Regions from separate parts of the Paraburkholderia sp. J41 genome, predicted to be linked through region 3. Evidence: riboswitches for the same ligand, from Rfam matches in the RefSeq annotation. Region 3 holds a riboswitch; each other region holds the start of a gene.
The links. Region 3 has a riboswitch for cobalamin ahead of U5805_RS03500 (CbtB domain-containing protein). Riboswitches for the same ligand answer to the same signal wherever they lie in the genome.
Positions count from the first base shown of each region.

Region 1: linked by a shared signal. The riboswitch ahead of cobG (precorrin-3B synthase) and the one ahead of U5805_RS03500 (CbtB domain-containing protein) in region 3 are both predicted to bind cobalamin.
Region 2: linked by a shared signal. The riboswitch ahead of cobW (cobalamin biosynthesis protein CobW) and the one ahead of U5805_RS03500 (CbtB domain-containing protein) in region 3 are both predicted to bind cobalamin.

Region 1 is NZ_CAJMZE010000006.1:187,838-195,765, reverse strand. It holds gene U5805_RS08585 (sodium:solute symporter) at 1-366, shown strand, start outside; gene U5805_RS08580 (glutathione S-transferase family protein) at 444-1,061, opposite strand; gene U5805_RS08575 (hypothetical protein) at 1,114-1,476, opposite strand; gene U5805_RS08570 (MarR family transcriptional regulator) at 1,560-2,006, shown strand; gene cobM (precorrin-4 C(11)-methyltransferase) at 2,010-2,741, opposite strand; gene U5805_RS08560 (cobalt-precorrin-6A reductase) at 2,738-3,484, opposite strand; gene cbiE (precorrin-6y C5,15-methyltransferase (decarboxylating) subunit CbiE) at 3,481-4,704, opposite strand; cobalamin riboswitch at 4,777-4,970, shown strand; gene cobG (precorrin-3B synthase) at 5,112-6,554, shown strand; gene U5805_RS08545 (precorrin-8X methylmutase) at 6,547-7,173, shown strand; gene U5805_RS08540 (precorrin-2 C(20)-methyltransferase) at 7,174-7,905, shown strand; gene cobJ (precorrin-3B C(17)-methyltransferase) at 7,902-7,928, shown strand, end outside.
Region 2 is NZ_CAJMZE010000006.1:176,019-183,946, reverse strand. It holds gene U5805_RS08520 (vWA domain-containing protein) at 1-97, opposite strand, end outside; gene U5805_RS08515 (ATP-binding protein) at 247-1,305, opposite strand; gene cobN (cobaltochelatase subunit CobN) at 1,302-5,093, opposite strand; gene cobW (cobalamin biosynthesis protein CobW) at 5,168-6,259, opposite strand; cobalamin riboswitch at 6,515-6,780, opposite strand; gene U5805_RS08500 (cobalamin biosynthesis protein) at 6,984-7,382, shown strand; gene cobO (cob(I)yrinic acid a,c-diamide adenosyltransferase) at 7,401-7,928, shown strand, end outside.
Region 3 is NZ_CAJMZE010000002.1:340,917-348,844, reverse strand. It holds gene U5805_RS03515 (hypothetical protein) at 1-184, shown strand, start outside; gene U5805_RS03510 (patatin-like phospholipase family protein) at 231-1,220, shown strand; gene U5805_RS03505 (histidine phosphatase family protein) at 1,257-1,928, opposite strand; cobalamin riboswitch at 1,963-2,125, shown strand; gene U5805_RS03500 (CbtB domain-containing protein) at 2,168-2,386, shown strand; gene U5805_RS03495 (CbtA family protein) at 2,399-3,145, shown strand; gene U5805_RS03490 (ABC transporter ATP-binding protein) at 3,480-4,295, shown strand; gene U5805_RS03485 (GlxA family transcriptional regulator) at 4,323-5,357, shown strand; gene U5805_RS03480 (aspartate aminotransferase family protein) at 5,597-6,829, shown strand; gene aruF (arginine/ornithine succinyltransferase subunit alpha) at 6,851-7,928, shown strand, end outside.

The sequences.
Region 1 (7,928 bases), on a different contig from region 3:
CCGGTGATCGCGCTCGTGGCCGTGGCGTTCACGCTGCGCGGCGGCGACACCATCGTTGCGTTGCTGCTCATGGGCTACAACTTCGTCACGCAGCTTTTTCCGGCGCTCGTGTGCAGTCTCGCCGCGCGCAACCGGGTGACGAAGCAAGGCGCATTCTGCGGCATTCTCGCGGGCGTGCTCGTGGTCGTCGTCATTACGTTGATGAAGCTGAGCGTGGCGCAACTGCTGCCGTTCGCCCCCGACGCCGTGAAGGACGTGAACATCGGCTTTCTCGCGCTGTTCGTCAACGTGATCGTGCTCGCGGCCGTGAGCGCGGCGACGCAGCCGCGCGCGCATATCGATCACGAGCACGCACGCGCGCATTAGGCACGCCGGCGAATAATTCGGCATCCTGACTAAACCGGCCGGCCGGAGCGCCTCGCGGCGATCCGGCCGATTGTCTTTCACGCCGCCTTCTGCGCCTCGGCAATGCGCTGCGGCGCTTCGGGCCGCGCATAAAGACGCTCCATATAGGCCGTCAAACGCGCAAAGCCGTCGAGCAGATGCAGCTCGTTGGCCCAGTCCATCAGATAAACGGTCACGCAGTCGGCGACGGAAAGCGCGTTGCCGACGATAAACTCGCGCGCTTCGAGATGCTGGTCGAGAATCGACGCCATGGCGACGAAATCCTCGCGCGCCAGTTCTTTTTCGGCGGCCAGGCGTTTTTCCGGCGGATACAGGCCCATGTGCCGCGTCATGCGCCACAACGGCTGCTCCAGTTCCGTGACGGCGAACATCGTCCAGCGATACGCCTGCGCGCGCGCTTCGAGATCCACGGGCAATAGCGCCTTCTCGGGATATTTTTCCGCGAGATACAGCACGATGGCCGCCGACTCGGGAATCACGCGGTCGCCGTCGATCAGCACCGGCACCTTGCCCGCCGGATTGATGCGCAGAAATTCGGGCCGCCGATGCTCGCCTTCGAGCAGATTCACCGACACGTAGTCGAAGTCCGCCGCGACTTCCTTGAGACCCCACAGCGCGCGTTGCGCGCGCGTGCCGGGAAAACCGTACAGTTTCATGAGCGTCTCCCGTTCTCCCGTTCTCCCATTCTCCCATTCTCCCGTTCTCCCGTTACGCGCCGGGAATGGCCAGCACCGGCATGACCTCGACCGCCTCGCCGGGAAACATCGTGAAATGCGGGTGGTTCTCGAACATCTTCGCGGCCGCCTCGTGCGAAGCCGCGCGCACGACCGTAAAGCCCGCCAGCAGATTCGACGTCTGCGTGACGCCCTGCGCGCCGATGGACCGGGTCTTGCCGAGCGGTCCGCCCATCTCGACGATTGCCGCCTTGTGCCGCTCTACCCACGCATGCCACGCCGCAATGCCCGCCTTCTCCTTCGCCTGCCGTTCCGCTTCGGGCTGCGCCATCCATGCCTTCATGCGCGCCGGGTCTTTCGAGCCCAGAAATATCGCGAGAAAAGTCTGATCGCTCATGCTTCCTCCGTACGATTTCGCGGGCAACGGCATGTCGCCCGTCATGCCTTGACACAATAGGTTGATATCAACATAATTGCAACATGGCACGCGAGAAAAAACTGCCCTTCGAAACCACGCTATTGGTGCGCGATTGCTGTTTGTGTTTGCACATGCAGCGCGCGGCGCGCAATCTCGCGCGCATTTTCGACGAGGCGTTGCGCCCGTTCGATCTCACGAACGGCCAGTTTTCCCTGCTGATGTCGCTGAACCGGCCCGAGCCGCCGCCCATGAAAGCCGTGTCGTCGTTGCTGGCGATGGACCGCACAACGCTCACCGCGGCGCTCAAGCCGCTGGAGCGCCGCGGCCTCGTGACGATCGAGCCCGATCCCGAGGACAAGCGCAACCGCCTGCTGCGTCTCACGCCCGCAGGCCATCGTTTGCTCGCGAAGGCGTTTCCGCTCTGGCAGCAAACGCACGAGGCCATTGAAAAGCCGTTTGCCGAGGGCGAAGTCGACGCCTTGCGCGCGCATCTGCGCGCGCTTTCCTGAGCCTTATCGTTTGGACGCGCCGTAGAGCGTCGAATCGGCGAAACCTTCCGCCGCGAGCACGCGCCCCACGAGAATGAGCGCCGTGCGTTCGATGTCGGTGGCCTGCACTTTCGCCGCGATATCGGCGAGCGTGCCCATCACGCGCTCCTCGTCGGGCCAGCTCGCGCGATAAATCACGGCAATCGGACAATCTTCGCCGTAATGCGGCTTCAATTCGTCGACGATACGGCCGATATGCCGCACGCCCAGATGAATCGCCATGGTCGCCTGGTGACGCGCGAGGTCGCCGAGCGACTCGCCCGCGGGCATCGAGGTTTTGGTCGCATAACGCGTGAGAATCAGCGTTTGCGAAATGCCGGGCAGCGTGAGTTCGCTGCCGAGCGCCGCGGCGCACGCGGCGGCGGCCGTCACGCCCGGCACGATTTCATAAGGAATCCCAAGCATGCGCAAACGCCGGATCTGCTCGCCGATCGCACCATAAAGCGAGGGATCGCCGGAATGCACGCGCGCCACGTCCCAACCCCGCCGATGCGCATCCTCCAGCAGCGCCACGATTTCGTCGAGCGTAAGCGGCGCGGTATCCACGACCTTGTGCGCGCGATGGCCTTCGAGCACGGCGGGCGGCACGAGCGAGCCCGCGTAGAGAATCACGGGGCACGCGCGCACGAGGCGCTGCCCTTTCACGGTGATGAGTTCGGGATCGCCCGGCCCCGCGCCGATAAAGAAAACCGTCATGCCTGAATCCTTTCCGTGTTGCCGAAGGCGGCAAGCGCGCGAATCGCGTCTTGCGCCGACTCGAATTCGCGTTGCGCGGGCGGCAGCGGCGGACGCCGCATCATCACCACCGGCAAGCGCTTTTCGCGCGCGACCGCGAGTTTCGCTTGCGTGGCCGCGCCGCCGCTGTTCTTGCTGACGATCACGTCGATACGCCGCGCCTCGAACAACGCGCGCTCGCCTTCCAGCGTGAACGGCCCGCGCGCGTCGATCACGCGCGCGCGGGCGTGTCCCGCATGCGCTTCGAGACAACGAATCGTCCAATGCTGATGCGCGGGCACGTCGTGCGAATGCGCGAGCGGCTCGCGGCCGAGCGTGAACAGCGGCCGCGCGAAGGGCGCGAGCGCCTCCATGACGCCGCGCCAGTCGTCGACCATGCGCCAGTCGTCGCCGGGCTGCGGCTGCCAGGGCGCGCGCCGCAGCGCCCAATAGGGCACTTTCTCGCGCGCGCACGCCTGGGCCGCGTTGGCGCTGATCCGCGCGGCATACGGATGCGTGGCGTCGAACACGAGCGCGATGCGTTGCTCCGCGAGATAACGCGCGAGCCCCGGCGCGCCGCCGAAACCGCCCACGCGCACATTGCACGCGAGATCGGCGGGCACGCGGCCGAGACCCGCGAGCGAATACACATGCGGCGCGGCGAGCGTGCGCGCGATGGCGAGCGCGTCGCCGGTGCCGCCCAGCAGCAGAACGCGCGCCGTCATGGCTTCACGGCTTCGTAGAGCGTGACGGGCAGCGCCTGGCGCCACGTATCGAAGCGCCCGAGCGGTTCCGCCTCGCCGATGCCGATGCGCGTGAGCGTACCGCCGTGCTGCGCGCGCCATGCCACCAGCGCCGCTTCGCTCTGCACCGTGACCGCGTTCGCGACGAGCCGCCCGCCGCGCGCGAGCGCGTCCCAGCACGCTTCGAGCACGCCGGCCGCCGTCACGCCCCCGCCGACGAACACGGCGTCGGGCGCGGCGAGTCCCGCGAGCGCGGCCGGCGCGCGGCCCGCCACGAGCTGCAAGCCGGGCACGCCCAGCGCCGCGCGGTTGTGTTCGATAAAGCGCCGGCGCTCCGCATTGGCCTCGATCGCAATCGCGCGACACGCCGCGTGCGCGCGCATCCATTCGATGCCGATGGAGCCGCTGCCCGCGCCCACGTCCCAGAGCAGCGCGCCCGGCGTGGGCGCGAGGCGCGCGAGAGTGAGCGCGCGCACGTCGCGTTTGGTGAGCTGGCCGTCGTGGCGAAACGCGTCGTCGGGCAGGCCCGGCGTGAGCCTCCACGATTGCGCGGCGGCGGGCGCGTCGCTCGCGCATTCGAACGCGACGAGATTGAGCGCCGCGGCTTCATCGCCATGCCAGGCGTCGGCGCGGCCCTCGACGCGGCGCTCGAGCGCGCCGCCCAGATGCTCGAACACGGTGAGCCGCGTCGCGCCGAAACCGGCTTGCACGAGCAAGGCGGCGAGCGCGGCGGGCGTGTGTCCGTCGGCGGATAAAGCCAGCACGCGCGAGCGCGCGTAAAGATGGCGGCGCAGCGCGTCGAGCGGGCGGCCGACGAGCGAAACGGCCGCGACGTCCTGCAACGCCCAGCCCAAACGCGCCGCCGCGAGCGAAAGCGAAGACGGCGCGCCCAGCACGCGCATCTCGCCCGGCCCGACATGACGCGCGAGCGTCGCGCCCACGCCGAACAGCATCGGGTCGCCGCTCGCCAGCACGCATACGTTCGCGCGCGACGCGCGATGCGCGAGCAGCGCCTCCACGCTGAACGGCTGCGGCCACGCTTCTCGCCGCGCGCGCACGCGCGCGGGCAGCATCGCGAGATGCCGCGCGCCGCCCGTCACGATCGACGCTTCGAAAAGCGCCCGCCGCGCCTCGCGCGCGAGTCCCGCGTAACCATCGTCGCCAATGCCGATCACCGTCAGCCACGCCTGCCTGCCCTGCATTCGTTCTCCGTTCTTGCCGTGCCGCCTCGCGCGCGCAAACCGCCCGGCGGCCGGAGCGCGCATGAAAACGGGCATAATACCGCTTCCGCCGGCGCTTTCCGGGCTGAAAAGCCCGAAAGCTGAAAAGGGAACACAGCGAAGCTGTGGCCGCCCCCGCGACTGTGAGCAGCGAGACCGCATCCACCCGAGCCACTGGTTTTACCGGGAAGGCCGATGCGGCCCACGACCTGCGAGCCAGGAGACCTGCCGGCCGAACATTGAGCGAACCCATCCGGGCGGGGTGTACCGGGGGTTGCACTCGCGTTTTGCCCGTACCGCAGCCGCCTGTTGCGCCCGCCTCGCGCACGCCGTGCCCTACCGTGCGCAGTGCGCGCCGCGCTTGCGCGACGCCTTTTTGCGCCATGCCCTTGAAGCACGAATCTTCTCTCGCGTCGGCCGCCGACGCTAATGCCGCGATCCGCCCTTCGGCGTGTCCCGGACTCGTGCGCGTGGTCGCCGCGCGCGACGGCGGCATTTGCCGCCTCCGCCTGCCCGGCGGCGTGCTGCGCGCGCCGCATGCCCGCGCGCTGGCCGAGGCCGCGCGCGCGCACGCGAGCGGCGTGCTCGAATTGACGAATCGCGCCAACGTGCAGATTCGCGGCGTGCGCGCGGGCGAGGAAGCCGCGTTGAGCGCCGCGCTGATCGCAGCCGGGCTCGGGCCGGACGGCATCGGCGCCGCGAATTCGCCCGCGCAAGCCTGCATCGCCGACGAATTGCGCAACGTGATGCAAAGCCCGCTTGCCGGCCTCGATCCGCTCGCGTTCGACACCACGCCGCTCGCCGCCGCGCTCATCGACATGCTGCGAAGCGAGCCGCGTTTCGCCGCGCTTTCGCCGAAATTCGCGCTGCTGCTGGACGGCGGCGAACGGCTCGCGGAGCGCGCGCATCCGCACGATATCTGGCTCGCGGCGCGCGGCCACGACGCGGCTCATGCCGACGAAACACGCTTTGCGCTCGGTCTCGCGGGATGCCCCTGCGATGCGCCGCTCGGCACGCTGGCCGCGCGCGATATCCGCGCAACGGTGCGCGCGCTGCTGCATGCGTTCCTCGATATCGCCGATAACCTCGTCGATAACCAAGCCGATAAGCACGCCAACGTCGAGCGTATGCGCGACGTGCCGAACCGCGAGGCGCTGCTCGAACGCGCGCGCGCCCGCGCGGGTTTTACGCTGACGCCCGATGAGCACGGCATCGACGCGAAACGCAGCACATCGGCCGATGCCGGTTCGCGCCTCGGCGCGCACGCGTTGCACGCGAACGGCAGCGGTTACGTGGGCGCGCAACCCGCGCTCGGCCGTCTCGATGCCTCCACGCTGCACGCGCTGGCCGCGCTCGCGCAAGCGCACGGCGACGGCACGCTGCGCGTCACGCCGTGGCAAGGCCTGCTGCTGCCGAACGTGCCCGCGCAAGCGATGCCCGGCGTGCTCGACGCGCTCGCCGCGCTCGGCCTGATTCACACGCGCGCGAATCCGCTCGCGCGCCTCGTTGCGTGCGCGGGCTCGCCGGGCTGCGCGAAAAGCCGCGCCGACACCAAGGCCGACGCGCAACGCCTCGCCGCGCTGCTGCCGCGCGACGAAGCCGCCGCGCAAGTCCACTTGAGCGGCTGCGAGCGTTCGTGCGCCGCCGCGCATCGCGCGCCCTTCACGCTGCTCGCGCGCGCGCCGCAGCGCTACGACCTCTACGCCGCCTGCACCCCAGCCTCCCGCGACGACGATGCAAGCGGCTTCGGCCGCCTCGTCGCGACCCACCTGACGATCGAAGCCGCCGCGCCCTTGCTCGCGCGTCGGCCCCGGAGCACCACCGATGTCTGATTACCTCCGCGACGGCCAGGCGATCTATCGCGAATCGTTCGCGACGATCCGCGCCGAAGCCGACCTTTCGCGCATTCCCGCCGACCTCGAAAAACTCGCCGTGCGCGTGATTCACGCCTGCGGCATGGTGGACGTGGCCGCCGACCTCGCGTTTTCCGCGGGCGCGGGCACGGCGGGCCGCGCCGCGCTCGCGAGCGGCGCGCCCATTCTCTGCGACGCGAAGATGGTCGCGTTCGGCATCACGCGCGCGCGCCTGCCCGCCAACAACGCCGTGATCTGCACGCTCGACGATCCCGCCGTGCCCGCGCTCGCGCGCGAGATCGGCAACACGCGTTCGGCGGCGGCGCTCGAACTATGGCGGCCGCAACTCGCGGGCAGCGTGGTCGCCATCGGCAATGCGCCCACGGCGCTGTTTCATCTGCTCGACATGATCGCGGCCGGCGCCCCGCGCCCCGCGCTGATCCTGGGCTTTCCCGTGGGTTTCGTGGGCGCGGCCGAGTCGAAGGCGCAACTCGCGGCGCACGGCTTCGGCGTGCCGTTCGTGGTCGTGAACGGAAGACGCGGCGGTTCGGCGATGGCCGCCGCCGCCGTCAACGCGCTTGCTTCGGAGAACGAATAAATGAGCCGACCAGGACGCTTGCATGGCATCGGCGTGGGTCCGGGCGATCCCGAACTGCTCACGCTCAAGGCTGTGCGTTTGCTCAAGGCCGCGCCCGTGGTGGCGTATTTCGTCGCGAAGGGGAAAAAGGGCAATGCGTTCGGCATCGTCGAATCGCATCTGGGCGCCGAACAGGAACGCTTGCCGCTCGTTTATCCCGTGACGACCGAAGCGCTCGAGCCGCCGCTTTCGTATGAAGCGATCATCGCCGACTTCTACGACGGCGCCGCGCGAACCGTCGCGCGCCATCTCGACGCGGGCCGCGACGTGGCGGTGATCTGCGAAGGCGACCCGTTTTTTTACGGCTCGTACATGTATCTGCACGATCGTCTCGCCGCGCGCTACGAAGCCGAAGTCGTGCCCGGCGTGTGCTCGATGCTGGGCGGCGCGGCCGTGCTCGGCGTGCCGCTCGTGTACCGCAACCAGAGCCTTTGCGTGCTCTCCGGCGTGCTGCCCGAGGACGAACTGCGACGCCGCCTCGCCGACGCGGATGCCGCCGTCATCATGAAGCTCGGCCGCAACTTCGACAAGGTGCGCCGCGTGCTTCTCGAACTCGGGCTCGCGCAGCGCGCGCGGTATGTGGAACGCGCGACCATGGCGAATCAGCGTATCGTGCCGCTCGATCAGGTCGATCCGATGGCGTCGCCGTATTTTTCGCTGCTCGTGGTGCCGGGGGCGAAATGGCAAGCATGACGCCGCCCGCCATCGTCGTGCTC
Region 2 (7,928 bases), on a different contig from region 3:
AGCAATCGAGCACGAAGCAATGCAGGACACCCGACGAAGGCCGAGGCCGCGCAAAACGCAAATGCCGCGTTTGCAGCGCCGCGCCGCGCTTCGCCATGAGCGTGGGCGGCCAAGCGATGCGCCGGCTCGCAGCGCCGGCCGCACTTGCATTTACATTTGCATTCGTGCCGCCGCCGAAGCCCGGGCCTGAAGGATGATGCCGCCGGACGCCGCCTTGTGCGAAGGCGGCCGCCCTTGTCCGGCGGCTCAGCGTTTTTTTGCGGGCAGCGCAATCACGCCTTTGACGTGCGCGGCCGCGACCGGCTCGGGCGGCAATTCGCCCCAGTCGGTTTGATCGGCAAGATCGGGAGCGCGGCTCGCCGGATTTGCTTCGGAATGCTGACGATCCGGCTTCGGTTGAGCGGCTTTGGAGGGCGACTCCGGCATCGCATGACGACGATGCGCGAGCACGCAATCGGCCACGGCATCGACATGCTCGGCGCTCACCGCGCGCGCGCCTTCGTAGGCCGCGAGCGCTCGCGCCGCACGCAACATCACGAGGTCCGCGCGCATGCCGTCTACGGCGGCTTCGATGCAATGCTGCGCCACGCGCTCATGCACCGCGTCGCTCCACGGCAACGCGCTCAAGGCCGCGCGCGCGGCGGCGATCCGTTGCGCCAGCGCTTGCTGGGCGGCGGCGTGCGCGGCGCAGAACGCCTGCGGATCGGCGTCGAACGCGAGACGCGCCTTGACGATGCGCTGCCGCTCGGCCACTTCGCGCGGCGTTGCCAGCTCGGCCATCAAGCCGAAGCGATCCAGCAATTGCGGGCGCAACTCGCCCTCTTCGGGATTCATCGTGCCCACCAGCACGAAACGCGCGTCGTGCGTGTGCGAAACGCCGTCGCGTTCGACCGTGTTGATGCCGCTTGCGGCAGCGTCGAGCAACACGTCGACGAGCGCATCGGGCAACAGGTTCACTTCGTCGACATAGAGCACGCCGTCGTGCGCGCGTGCAAGCAGTCCCGGCGAAAAACGCACGGCGTTCTCGCGCAGCGCGGCTTCGATATCGAGCGTGCCGATGAGTTTGTCCTCGCTCGCGCCGAGCGGCAGCGTGACGAACGCGCCTTCGGGCAACAACGCGGCCAGCGCCCGCGCCGCCGTCGATTTCGCGGTGCCGCGCGGGCCGCACACGAGCACGCCGCCAATCGCAGGATCAATGGCCGCGAGCAGCAAGGCGCGCTGCAACGGCGCCTGGCCGACGAGCGCGCTAAAAGGAAACGCGGGCCGGTTGGCGTGGCGGGAACGAGGGGCCGCGGCATTCGTCATGATCGTCCTTCGAGTTGTTGCCCGGCTTCGAGCAAACGGTGTTCGAGTTGCGCGCGATGCTCGCCCGGTTCTTGCCAAAGGCCGCGCTGAATGGCTTCGAGCAAACGCTCGCACACGGCATGCAACGCGTGCGGATTGTGGCGCTGCATGAAGGCGCGCGTGTCGTCGTCATGCACGTAGGCGTCGGCCACCAGCGCGTATTGATGATCGCCCACCACGCGCGCCGTGGCGTCGTAACCGAACAGGTAATCGACCGTTGCCGCCATTTCGGCCGCGCCCTTATAACCGTGACGCTTTACGCCGTCGATCCATTTCGGGTTCACCACGCGCGAGCGAATCACGCGCGCGATCTCTTCGTGCAGCGGACGAATGCGCGGCGCGGCGGGATTGCTGTGATCGGCGTGATAAAGCGTGGGCTGCGCGCGCGAGAAGTGCCGCGCGGCCGCCGCCATGCCGCCTTGAAACTGGTAGTAGTCGTTCGAATCGAGCAAGTCGTGTTCGCGATTGTCCTGGTTCTGCAACACCACGTCGAGCGTCGAAAGCCGCGCGCGAAACGCCTCGCCCGCTTCGTCGCCCGCGCTCTGCTGTGCGTAGGCGAAGCCGCCCCACGCTTGATACGCGTTCGCGAGATCGGCGTCCGTTTGCCATTGGCGATGATCCATCATGGATTGCAAACCGGCGCCATAGGCACCGGGACGCGCGCTGAACACGCGCCAGCCCGCGCGGCGGCGCGCTTCGTCGGCGTTCATGCCGCCCGCGATCAACGCGACGCGCTCGCGTTGCACGCGCGCGCGCAATGGGTTCTGCGACTCGGGTTCGTCGAGTTCGGCCACGGCTTGCACGGCCGCGTCGAAGAGATGCATGACGTTAGGGAACGCGTCGCGGAAAAAGCCGGAAACGCGCAAGGTCACGTCGATACGCGGCCGGTCGAGCGCTTCCACGGGCATGATCTCGAAGTCGGTCACGCGCTGGCTGCCCGCCGCCCATTTCGGCCGCACGCCGATCAGCGCCATGGCTTGTGCGATGTCGTCGCCGCCCGTGCGCATCGTGGCGGTGCCCCACACGGAAAGCCCGATGGCGCGCGGGTAATCGCCGTGCTCCTGCAAATGCCGCTCGATCAACTGTTGCGCCGACTTCGAGCCGAGCGCCCACGCCGCTTGCGTGGGTACGGCGCGCGTATCGACCGAGTAGAAGTTGCGGCCCGTGGGCAGCACGTCGGGACGCCCGCGCGAAGGCGAACCGCTCGGGCCGGGCGCGACGAAGCGGCCTTCGAAACCGCGACGCAATGCACGCATTTCCGCGCGGCCGCACGCGTCGAGGCGCGGCAGCACGTCGTCGCTCAAGCGGGCCAACACCCTGGCGGTTCGCGGCAAGGCATCGGCATGAATATCGCCTGGCATGCCTAAGCAAATGGCGTCGATCAGCCTCGATGCCAATGCTTCGATGCGTTCGCGCGTATCGCCCGCATGACGCCACGGCGCATCGCTCACTTGCGCGAGCAACGCGGGACGCGCGCCGCGCCACGGCGCGGCCCAATCCACCGTAGCGGGATCGAGCCCATGTTCGATTTGCAGGTCGCGCGCGATCGCGTCGATCAAACCGGCGTTCGCGCCCTGCCCGTCGGCGCACGCATAACGCCCGAGCGCGAGCAGCGTGTCGCGCCGTTGCACGCCTTGCGGCGATTCGCCGAACGTATGCAGGCCGTCGCGAATCTGCGCTTCCTTGAGTTCGCAAAGGTACGCGTCGGCGCGCGTGAGCAGATCGTCTTCGGCCGCCCGATCCTGCGGCGCGGCCAGGCTCAACTCCTCGTGCAGGCGATGCTCCACGAGGGTGGCGAGTATTGTCTTGCGCAGCAGTTTCGCGCGGCGCGGATCGACCATCAGCGCTTCGTAATACTCGTCCACCTGACGTTCGAGATCCTGCAACGGCCCGTAGTTTTCGGCACGCGTGAGCGGCGGCATCAGATGATCGACGATCACGGCCTGCGCGCGGCGCTTGGCCTGACTGCCCTCGCCCGGATCGTTGACGATGAACGGATAAAGATGCGGCAGCGGCCCGAGAATCATGTCGGGCCAGCAGGTTTGCGCGAGCGCGACGCTTTTGCCCGGCAGCCATTCCAGATTGCCGTGCTTGCCCACATGCGCGATTGCGTCGATACCGAACGCGTCGCGCAGCCAGAAGTAGAACGCGAGGTACGCATGCGGCGGCACGAGTTCGGCGTCGTGATAATTCGCGTAGGTGTCGTCGCCGCGCGATCGCGAAGGCTGGATGCCGACGAACACCTGGCCGCAGCGCCAGCCCGCGATCATGAAGCGCCCGCGCCGTACCGTCGGGTCTTGCTCGGGCGCGCCCCAACGCCCGATCAATGCGTTCTGCGCCTCCACCGGCAGTTGCGCGAAGCGCGCGCGGTAGTCGTCGAGCGAAAGACTTTGCCACGCGGGCCGCAGCGCGCGCGTGCCGGGGTCGTTGGTCACGCCTTGCGTGAGCGCCTGCATGAGCGCTTCGCCGTCGGCGGGAACGTCGGCCGTGCGATAACCTTCGTCGCGCAGCATGCGCAAGATGCCCACGACGGATGCGGGCGTATCGAGCCCCACGCCGTTGCCGATGCGCCCTTCGCTCGTCGGGTAGTTGGCGAGCACGAGCGCGAGCTTTTTCTTTTCGTTCGGAATCCTGCGCAATGCGCACCAGCGCCGAGCCAGTTCCGCGACGAATGCCACGCGTTCCTCGTCGGGCTGATAACGCACCACGTCCACTTGCGTATGCTTGCAGTGATACGCGAGTCCCTTGAAACTGATCGCGCGCGTAATCACGCGGCCGTCCACTTCGGGCAGCGCGATATGCATGGCGATGTCGCGCGAATTGAGGCCGTGATTGTCCTTGAGCCAGTCGTCGCGATTGCCGCCGCTCAGGATCACTTGCAGCACGGGCGCGTCGCCGGCGATCTCGATCGGCTCGGGATCGTCCAGCGACGAAGCCGCGAACGCCGTGGTGTTCAACACGAGCGCCACGTCATGCTCGGCCGCGAGCTGCGCGAGCACGTCGCGGCTCAGCGCGTCCTTGAGCGACGTGATGGCGAGCGGCAGCGGATTCATGCCGCGTTCGATCAGCGCTTCGATCAGCGCGTCAAAGGCCGCCGTATTCGCGGCCTGCAAATGCGCCTTGTAAAACAGCAGCGCGACCACGCTCGCGCCGGGCTTCCAGCGCGCGCGCCATGCGTCGATGGTCGCCACGTCGCGCTGCGGGCAATAAAGCGCGGCGGCAGGCAGCGCGACCGGCGGCGGCGGCTCCGTGCCCCAACCGAACGCGCGCCACGCCAGCGCGCGCAAAAACGACTCGGCGTTCGCCGCGCCGCCTTCGCGCAGATAGCGCCACAGCAAGCGGCAAAACGCGGGCTCGGCGCGGCTTCTCGCGATGAGATTCGGGTCTTCCTGCAAGTCGCCCGAAAACATCGCGAGCAACTGCGCGCGCCGCCCGGCAAGCGCGACCACCTGTTCGATGCCGTATGGCCAATATGCCTCGCCGCCCAGATGATCGACCACCACCACGCGCGCATGCTGCAACACGTCGTCGACATAAAAGTCCACCGAAGCGTTCTGCCGCAAATAGGTGACGTTCGCGAGCCGCACGGCCGGAAAGCCCTCGGGCAAGCGGGGCACGACGCTCGCGAGCAAGGCGAGCGTCGTGTCGGCGGAACTCAGCACGACGATTTCGGCCGGCTGCTGGTCGACGCGAACCACGCCTTGCGTGTCGTCGACGAAACCGCCCGGCGTGGTGCGCAGCAAATGCATCTCGCGGCCTCGTTACGTGCGTGGCGTGTGTGGCGTGTGTGGCATGTGCGGCGTGCGTGACATCATTGCGGCGCTCACTTCGCGGGCGTGGTTTGCGTTTGCGCGAGCGCGGCTTCGAACGCCGCTTGCAGCGCCGCGCCTTCGAGGTCCTCGCCGATCAGCACGAAGCGGCTCGCGAGCGGTTGCGCAGCGCTTTCCTGCGCATTCCAGCGGCGGTCGAAATAGCTGTCGAAACGGCGGCCCACGCCTTGAATCACGAGGCGCATGGGCGCGCCCGGCAAAGCGGCGAAACCCTTCACGCGATAAATCGTGTGCGCGTCGACGAGTTGCTGGAGCGCTTCGATCGCGGCGTCGCGCGAGGCGACCTGCGCGGCCACCACGACCGAGTCGAACTCGTCGTGATGATGGTCGGCGTCGTCGGCGGAACCATGGTGATCGTGACGCAGATGAATGCTTTCTTCCGATGCGGCTTCGAGCCCGAGCAGCGTATGCAGGTCGAGCTTGCCGTGCTGCGCGCGCACGATCTTCACCTGCGGCGGCAGTTCTTCGCGCAACTGCGCAACGAGCGCATCCTGCCCGGCTTCGTCGAGCAGATCGGTCTTGTTGAGAATGACGAGGTCGGCGGCGCTGAGCTGGTCTTCGAACAACTCGTGCAGCGGCGACTCGTGATCGAGATTCGGATCGGCACGGCGCTGCGCATCCACGGCCAGCGGGTTTTCCGCGAACTGGCCGCTTGCGGCCGCGGGCGCATCGACCACGGTCACGACCGCATCGACCGTGAACGCGTTGCGAATGGAAGGCCAGTTGAACGCCTGCACGAGCGGCTTCGGCAGCGCGAGCCCCGAGGTTTCGATCAGCACGTGGTCGATCTCGCCGCGACGTTCGAGCAGTTGCTCCATCACCGGAAAAAACTCTTCCTGCACGGTGCAGCAAAGGCAACCGTTCGCGAGTTCGTAAAGCTGGCCTTCGGTCTCGTTGCCGTTTTCATCGCAGCCTATGCCGCAGCCGCGCAGAATTTCGCCGTCGATACCGAGTTCGCCGAATTCGTTGACGATCACGGCCACGCGCAGGCCGCCCGCGTGACGAAGAATGTGACGCAGCAGCGTGGTTTTACCGCTGCCGAGAAAGCCCGTCACGATGGTGACCGGAATCTTGCGCATCTGCATGAAGTGCTCCTTCGGCGCCCGGCGAGGCCAACGTGGCGCGATGCGAATCTCGATCGTTCGAACCGGGAAGCGGCCTGCCAAGGCGCATGCGTTCGCGCGCGCCGAAAACGTTGCGCGCGCAACGGCACGGCGCTGCATGGCGCGGCGGCTTCCCTTGGGGACGAACGATTCCGATCGCTCTCGAACGCAACGCGGGCCACGCCCGCCGATCGCATGAAAGCATGAAAGTCACGGCTTCTACGCCGCATCCCCGCAGCGCGAATCCTCGTTTCTGGCCGGTATCCGGACTGACGATGCGCCGCCTCGCCTTCCCGCGCGAACGTCCTTGCGGGCGTTTCGCACAGTGGCTTCGTGAAAGCGGCTTGCGGCGTTCGTGCGATGCTTCGCTCGATTGCCGCGCTCGTTGTACCGTTGCGGGTGCAGTTCAGGTTGGCCGTGCCCGTGGCGGGATGGCTCCCTGATTCCCGTTTAACTGCGCGCGCCAGTTTGCGCGCGCGAGCACCAGAGTGCGTGCGAGTGTAGGCGCGCGAGGTTCCCGCGTCAAGGAAGCGCGCTGAAAGCCGGCGAGCGCTCGCGCGCGAAAGCGCGTGTGCTATCGTAGCGCGCAATTCGCGGGTTCCGCCGGGGTTTCACCGCGGCTTTACGAAACGCTTCCGCCCGCTTTGTCACGTCTTTATCCGCCTTCGCCGTGAATCGCGCCTTGTTTTCCGCTGTTTTCGCTTCGATGCCGGCCGACGCCGATGGCAGCGCCGCGCCGCTCGCCATCGGCATCGGCTGCCGGCGCGGCGTGACGCTCGCCCAACTGGAGGCGGCGGTGCAGGCGGCGCTTGGCGACTGGCCGATCGCGCGCGTGGCGGCGGTGGCGACGCTCGCCGCGAAAGCCGGCGAACCCGCGTTGCGCGAATTCTGCGCCGCGCATGCGCTCGCGCTCGCCGCCTTCACGCGCGAACAGATCGACGCAATGCCCGCGCTCTCGCCGCCCTCGCTCGCCGCGCGCGCGCGTCATGGCGTGGACGGCGTTTGCGAACCGTGCGCGCGGCTCGCGGCAAACGGCGGCCCGCTCGTGCGCGGCAAACTCGCGCTCGACGGCGTGACCGTCGCGATCGCGCTCAAGCTCACCTGAAATCACCCGACATCGACGATGAAAACCGATCCCGAATCGCACTTGCGCATGACCCAACGCCGCCGCGAAGGCCACGAGAAAAAGCAGGCTTCGGCGACGCTCGAAAAAGGTCTGTTGATCGTCAACACCGGCAACGGCAAGGGGAAAAGCACGGCCGCGTTCGGCATGGCCGTGCGCGTGCTCGGCCACGGCATGAAACTGGGCGTGGTGCAGTTCATCAAGGGCGCGCTGCATACGGCCGAACGCGATTTTCTCGGCAGCGTGGCGCATTGCGAATTCGTGACGATGGGCGACGGCTACACCTGGAACACGCAGAACCGCGACGCCGATATGGCCACCGCGCGCAAGGGCTGGAACGAAGCGAAGCGCATGATCGAAAGCGGCGAGTACGTCATGGTGATTCTCGACGAACTGAACACCGTGCTGAAGTACGACTATCTGCCGCTCGACGAAGTGCTTGGCGTGGTCAACGCGCGCGCGCCGCACGTACACGTGGTCATCACGGGGCGTCACGCGCCCGAAGCGCTGCTCGAAGCCGCCGACCTC
Region 3 (7,928 bases):
CGCGGTGCGGCAACGGCTCGGCAAGCCGGGCCAGGTGGCGTATTACCGTTTAAAGAAGGAGACGGTGTGGAGCTGGAAGTGGGAAGAAGGGGGCGTGACGCCCGAAGCGTATTTCAATGTGCATTTCGGCCCGGACGGGCGCGTTTCGACGACTTCGCGCTCCGACGTCCTGCGCGGGCATTGAGCCGTTCCGACATCGCCGCCGCGCGGGGCGAAGCGAGGCCGGCATGGTGACGCATCGGCGGCGGCCGCGGCGCGTGGGGCTCGTGCTCGGCGGCGGCGCCGCGCGCGGCTGGGCGCATATCGGCGCGATCCGCGCGCTGGAGGAAGCCGGCATCAAGCCCGACGTGGTGTGCGGCACCTCCATCGGCGCGCTCGTGGGCGCGGTGTACGCGAACGGCGATCTCGACTGGCTCGAAGACTGGGTGAGCAAGCTCACCTGGCAGACCGTCGTGCGCTTGCTCGACCTGCGGTTTTCGGGCGGCCTGCTGGGCGGGCGCAAGGTGATCGACCTGTTCGCGCAACAGTTCAACGGCCGCGCCATCGACGACCTCAAGGTGCCGTTCGCGGCCGTGGCCACCGAACTCGACACGGGCCGCGAAGTCTGGCTGCGCGAGGGCGGCGTGGTGGACGCGGTGCGCGCCTCCATCGCCATTCCCGGCATTTTCACGCCGATCTGGCACGACGGCGTGTGGCTCGTGGACGGCGGGCTGAGCAACCCGGTGCCGGTTTCGGCCGCGCGCGCGATGCGCGCCGACACCGTGATCGCCATCGACCTCAATCACGACATTCTGAACGGCCGCGACCTGGGCGGCGCGATCGACACCGTGCCGCGCACGGTGCCGGTGGAAGCGGGCGCGGCGCCCGATGCCGCCGCGCCCGTGCCCGCGCCGCTCATGCGCCGCAACGGCAAGCGCTTTCCGGGCTGGCTTCAGCCCGCGGCGCCTGGCCCGGCGGGCGGCGTGGACGTGCGCGTGGCGCCGCCGCCCAGCGCGCGCGCGCCTTCGATGCTGAGTTCGATCGCGCAAAGCATCGACATCATGCAGGTGCGCATCACGCGCAGCCGCCTCGCGGGCGAACCCGCCGACGTGCTGATCCAGCCGCGTCTGGGCGGCATGGGCATTTTCGATTTTCACCGCGCGGGGCCGGCCGTCGCCGAAGGGCGCGCCGCCGTGCAGTACATGCTGCCCGCGATCAAGGCGCAACTGGGCCTGGAGTAGGGCGGCTCCAAGGGACGCAGGCGGCGCAGGCGGCGCTCACGCGGGGTGCGCGACCCAGACCCACCCTTCGCGCGCGCGGCGCAGCAGCACCACGTCCAGCGGCGCGATTTCGATGGCGCGCCAGCTCGCCGACGGCGCTTCGAGCGCATGCAGGATCGCCGCGCGGAGCACGCTCGCGCTCGCGAACGCGACCACCGTTTCACAGGGCGATGACGGCGACGATGACGATGATGATGGCGACTGCGACGCGAGCGCATCGAGCCACGCGCCGAGACGTGCGCGCACGTCGTCGAACGACTCGCCGCCGGGCGGACGGAACGCGGCGTCGCGCGTCCAGGCCGCCAGCGCGTCGGGCGCTTCTTGCGCGATATCGGCGAGACGGCGGCCTTGCCATGCGCCGAAACCGGCTTCGGCGAGCGCGTGCGAGCGTTCGATGCCGGCGGCGGCGAAACCGGCCGCGCGCGCCGTCGCCACGGCGATCGCGGCAGGGCTGGCGATCACGCGCGCCGAACGGCCGATTCGCGCGAGCCAGCGTTCGCGCCAGGCTTCCATTGCCGCCGCCGAACGCGCATCGAGCGCTTCGGCTTCTTCATGCGCCTCCGACTCTTCATGCGCTTCGTGCGCATCCTCGCGCGCCGTCACCGCGAACGTGCCCGCGCGCAGCGCCGCGTTTGCCGCGTGGCTCACCAGCCAGACCATCGTCGTCATTCCGAATTTTTCTCCGTCGAATCCAGCGCGACCGCGTCGCTTCGCCGCAGCGCGTAGAATACAGGGCTCACGACACGCGGAAGCCGGTGCAACTCCGGCGCGGTCGCGCCACTGTAACCGTTGCCGCCGGTCCTGCGATCACTCGCCGGATTCGCGCCGCAACGGAAGTCAGACCCGCGCGTCGTGTACCTTCAACGCAATCACGACTAACGGGGCGCGCAACCCCAGGAGAAGTCATCATGTCCGAAGCCTCTTTGCCCTTGCAGCATGCCCCGGCCGCGCCGGCGCCCATTCCGCTGCGCGAGATCCTCCCCTGGGCCGCGTTCGGCGGCCTCATGCTGCTGCTCGCGCTCTACTTCGTCGGTGCGGAACAGGGCGCGACGTCGATCTTTCCGGGCATGTACGTCCACGAGTTCGTCCACGACGGCCGCCATCTGCTCGGCTTTCCTTGCCACTGAACGGGAGCTGACATGGTTGGCAAGCTGTTGATGCGCGGGATGCTGGCTGGCATCGCCGCGGGACTGCTCACGTTCGGCTTCGCGAAGATCGCGGGCGAGCCGCAGGTCGATCGGGCCATTTCGTTCGAGCAAAAGGCCGACGCCGCGAAGGGCGAGCCGCCCGAGCCCGAACTCGTGAGCCGCGCCACGCAGTCGGGCTACGGCCTCTTTACGGGCGTGATGGTGTATGGCGCCTCCGTCGGCGGCCTGTTCGCGCTCGTGTTCGCGTTCGCGCACGGCCGCGCGGGGCGTTTGCCGGCGCGCGCGCTCTCCGCGTGGCTCGCGCTCGCGGCGTTCGTGGCGATCTATCTCGTGCCGGACATCAAATATCCGGCGAATCCGCCTTCGGTCGGCGACCCGGAGACCATCGGCTACCGCACCGGGCTCTTTTTCCTGATGATCGCGATTTCCCTTGCCGTTTCGGTGTTCTCGCTCAAGGTGCGCGCGGCGTTGGCGCCGAAGCTCGGCGGCTGGAACGCGTCGATTGCGGCGCTCGCGCTGTTCGTCGTCGTGATCGGCGCGATCCAGCTCGCGCTGCCGGCGATCGACGAAGTGCCCGCCGCGTTCCCGGCCGTGCTTCTGTGGAAGTTTCGCGCGGTGTCGATCGGCATGCAGGCGATCTTGTGGACGACCATCGGCCTCGCGTTCGGCGCCATGGCCGAACGGCTTTTCGATACGCGCGCCCGTGCAGGCGGCGTGCGGCGCCCGCGCGTTGCGTAGTCGGCGCGAAACGGCCGTTCGGTGACGGGGAGCGGCGGGGCGTTTCGTCGGGATGCCTGCTAACGCCTGATAGCGGCTGGATGCGCCTGGTACGCCTGCTAACGCCTGGTAGCGCTGTTAAGGCTCGATAAAGCTCGATAACGCCTGGCGCGGCGTTGTGCGAGCGCGGCCGCGCGAACAGGCGCCGCATCACGCCGGGCTGCGCTTCACCGCCTGCGCCGTCGGAGAACGCCCCGCCTCGCCGGGGCGTTTTTTTTACGCGCTCGCGGTGTAAAGTCTCGCCTTCGCCGGTATCGTTTGGGCTGGCTTCACCGGAAACAGGAAGGGGACGAGCATGGCCGGATCTTCGAAACCCGCGGCGGCAAACGCACCGCAAGACGGCGCGAGCACGCTCGTCGCGCGCGACATTCACAAGCGCTACGGCGACAACGAAGTGCTCAAGGGCGTGTCGCTCGACGCGAAAAAGGGCGACGTGATCAGCATCATCGGCGCGAGCGGTTCGGGCAAAAGCACCTTCCTGCGCTGCATCAACTTTCTGGAGAAGCCGAACGCGGGCGAGATCGTCGTCGACGGCGAACCGGTGCGCACGAGGGCTGGCCGCCACGGCGACCTCGAGGTGGCCGATCACCGGCAGCTTCAGCGCATTCGCACCAAGCTCGCGATGGTGTTTCAGCATTTCAATCTGTGGTCGCACATGACCGTGCTCGAAAACGTGATGGAAGCGCCGCTGCACGTGCTGGGCGTGCCGCGCCAGGAAGCCGCCGAACGCGCGCGCACGTATCTGGAGAAAGTGGGCCTCGCGCCGCGCGTGGAGAAGCAGTATCCCTCGCATCTCTCGGGCGGGCAGCAGCAGCGCGTGGCGATCGCGCGCGCCTTGGCGATGCATCCCGACGTGATGCTGTTCGACGAGCCGACGTCCGCGCTCGACCCGGAACTCGTGGGCGAAGTGCTCAAGGTCATGCAAAAGCTCGCCGAGGAAGGCCGCACGATGATCGTCGTCACGCACGAAATGGGTTTCGCGCGCAACGTGTCGAACCATGTGATGTTCCTGCATCAAGGCCGCGTGGAAGAGGAAGGCCAGCCTGCGGAGGTCTTTGCGAACCCGAGGAGCGAGCGGCTGCGCCAGTTTCTGTCGGGCAGCCTCAAGTAAGCGCGGCGTTCGGGAGCCGTTTCGCCGATGGTTTGCTCTACCGCCTCGCCCGCGCGCGCGTCCTCCGGCACGACGCAGGTGGCGATCGTCGCGTTGCCGCCCGTGTCGATGTCGGGTGTCGGCCCGATCGTCGACGCGCTCAATCTCGCCAACGAGATCGACGGCCGCGCGCTGTACCGCTGGCGCGTGGGCTCGTGGGACGGCCGCGCGGTGCCGCTCGCGGGCGGCGCGCAATGGGCCGCCGATTTCGCCTTCGACGAGCGCTTCGACCCGCGCTTCGAGGAAACGCCCGACTGGCTCGTCGTCGTGAGCGAGGGCCATCGGCCGTTCGCGGAGCAGCAGGGCTGTCTCGCCGCGCTCGCGCGCATCGCGCCGCGCACGCCGCGTGTGATCGGCATTCATCACGGCGCGTGGTGGCTCGCGCTGGCGGGGCAGTTGAGCGGCTATCGCGTGGCCGCGAACTGGGAAACGTATCAGCAGTTCGCGGAGCGCTTCGAGCGCAGCATCGTCACGCAGCAGATCTACGAGATCGACCGCGACCGCGCGACCTGCGCGGGCGGCCAGGCGACGCTCGACTTCATGCTCGCGATGATCGGCCGCGACCACGGCCCCGAACTCGCGGAACGCATCGCCGACGCGCTCGGCGCGAGCACGCTGCGCAGCGGCGAGGAGCGCCAGCGCATTCCGTTCGTGACGGCGCCGGGCGAGCGGCATCCCCGTTTGAACGAGGCGCTCAAGCTCATGGAAGCCAATATCGAAGACCCGCTCACGAGCGATGAAATCGCCGCGCTCGCGGGCGTGTCGCGGCGGCAGTTGGAGCGGCTTTTTCGCCAGTATCTGAACGCCATGCCGGCGAAATACTATCTCGGCCTGCGGCTCGCCAAGGCGCGCTCGCTGTTGCAGCGCACGAGTCAGTCGGTCGTGCAGATCAGCCTCGCGTGCGGTTTCGCGTCGGCGGCGCATTTCTCGAATGCGTACCGCGAGCGCTTCGGCGTGACGCCGCGCGAGGACCGGCGCAACTGGATCGAGCGCCAGCAGCCGGACGCGCCCGGCCGTGGCTGAATACGCCGAACGACGTTTGCGCCGTGTTCGATGCGGCGCAGCATGCGCGCCCCACGGTCGTGCAAACTGCGCGCCAACCCCGCGCCGACCCCGCGCCGACCCCGCGCCGACCCCATCGCGCGGACGACAAAACGTGTCGCACCTGCGCAAGAAGTTTGCGGCGAGCTTGCCTACACTGCACAGGTTATCGGCGCGCACGCGACGCGCGCGCCGGCCCGACCACGCTGAAAGGAACCGCCATGAACGACACGACCGTGAGCCGCAAGACCTTCGACGAAGTCATGGTGCCGGTGTTCGCGCCCGCGCCGTTCGTGCCCGATCGAGGCGAAGGCTCGCGCGTCTGGGACACCGAAGGCCGCGATTACATCGACTTCGCGGGCGGTATCGCCGTCACGGCGCTCGGTCATGCGCATCCCGCGTTGCTGCGCGTGCTGCACGAGCAGGCGGCCAGGCTCTGGCACATCGGCAACGGCTACACCAACGCGCCGGTGCTGCGCCTCGCGAAGCAACTCGCGGCGCTCACGTTCGCCGATCGCGCGTTCTTCGCCAATTCGGGCGCCGAAGCCAACGAGGCCGCGCTCAAGCTCGCGCGCCGCGTCGCGTTCGACCGCCACGGCGCGCAAAAGGCCGAAATTGTTTCCTTCACGCAGTCGTTTCACGGCCGCACGTTCTTCACCGTGAGCGTGGGCGGCCAGCCCAAATATTCCGAAGGCTTCGGCCCGCGCCCCGAAGGCATCGTGCATCTGCCGTACAACGACATCGCGGCGGCAAGGCGGGCGATCGGCGCGCAAACCTGCGCCGTGATCGTCGAGCCGGTGCAGGGCGAGGGCGGCGTGATTCCGGCCGATCCGGCGTTCCTGCGCGCGCTGCGCGAAGCCTGCGACGCGCACGGCGCGCTGTTGATCTTCGACGAAGTGCAAACCGGCGTCGGCCGCACGGGCCACTTCTACGCGTATCAGGACACCGGCGTGACGCCCGACATCCTCACCACGGCCAAGGCGCTCGGCAACGGTTTCCCGATCGGCGCGATGCTCACGACCGAGGCCATCGCCGCGCACTTCTCCGTGGGCGTGCATGGCACGACCTACGGCGGCAACCCGCTGGGCGCGGCCATCGCGAGCAAGGTCGTCGAACTCGTGAGCGATCCCGCGCTGCTGGCCGGCGTGCGCGAGCGCGGCGAGAGGATTCGCGCGAAGCTCGCGCAGTTGAACGCGCGTTTCGACGTGATCGGCGAAGTGCGCGGCAAGGGCTTGCTGATCGGCGCGCAACTCAACGCGCGCCATGCGGGCCGCGCGAAGGACTTTCACACGGCGGCCGCGAATCGCGGCGTGATGATGCTGATCGCGGGCCCCGACGTGCTGCGCTTCGCGCCTTCGCTCATCATTCCCGAAGCCGATCTGGACGAAGGTTTCGCGCGGCTCGCGCAGGCATTCGAAGACGTATGCGGGCGCGCGCCCGGCGCGTCGCGCTAACCCAGACCCCCAGGACCGACGATGCTATTCGTTCGCCCCGCAAGGCTCGCCGACCTCGACGCGATCGCGCAAATGGCGCGCACCGCGCAGCCGGTGCTGCATTCGCTGCCGCACGACCGCGCGGCGCTCGAAGCGCGCATCGCGCTTTCGGAGGATTCGTTTCGCAGCGAGGTCGATTATCCCGGCGAGGAGTTCTATCTGTTCGTGCTGGAGGATACGGCGACGGGCAGGCTCGTCGGCACGTCCAGCCTCGTCGCGGCGGCCGGTTACGCGGAGCCGTTCTACGCGTTTCGCAACGACGCGCTGATCCACGCCTCGCGCGAGCTGCACGTCAATCGCAAGATCCACGCGCTCACCATGTCGCACGAACTCACGGGCAAGAGCCGGCTCGCGGGCTTCTACATCGAGCCCGCGCTGCGCGGCGAAGCGGCGGCGCATCTGATGTCGCGCGCGCGCATGATGTACGTCGCGATGAACCGGCGGCGCTTCACGCCCGAAGTGTTTTCGCTGCTGCTCGGCGTGACCGATCAGGCGGGCGTCTCGCCGTTCTGGGAAGCGGTGGGGCGCAAGTTTTTCGGGCGCGATTTCAAGGACATCGAAATGGCCTCGGGCGGGCGCAGCCGCACCTTCATCGCCGAAGTGATGCCCGCGTATCCGCTCTACGTGCCGCTCTTGCCCGAAGCGGCGCAACGCGTGCTGGGCGAGCCGGACCCGAGCGCGCTGCTGGCATATGAAATCCACCTCGAAGAAGGCTTCGAACCCGACCGTTACGTCGATATCTTCGATGCCGGCCCGGTGCTCACGGCGCAGGTCGACCGCACGGCTTCGGTGGCGGGCAACGAGACGCGCAAGGTGCGCACGGCCGCGCCGGCGAGCGGCGAGCCGGGAGTGGCGTATCTGATCGCGAGCCAGCGCGCGGGCGCGTTCCGCTGCGCGCTGGCCACGCTGCCTGAAATCGGCGCCGAAACCGGCGCTGAAGCCGCGCTCGATGCGGCGGTGTGCACGGCGCTGGGCGTGTCGGACGGCGACGCGGTGCGCTGCGCGCCGCTGTATCGCGCGAACCGGCAAGCCGAACCCCTGAACGACGCAGCCGGAGAAA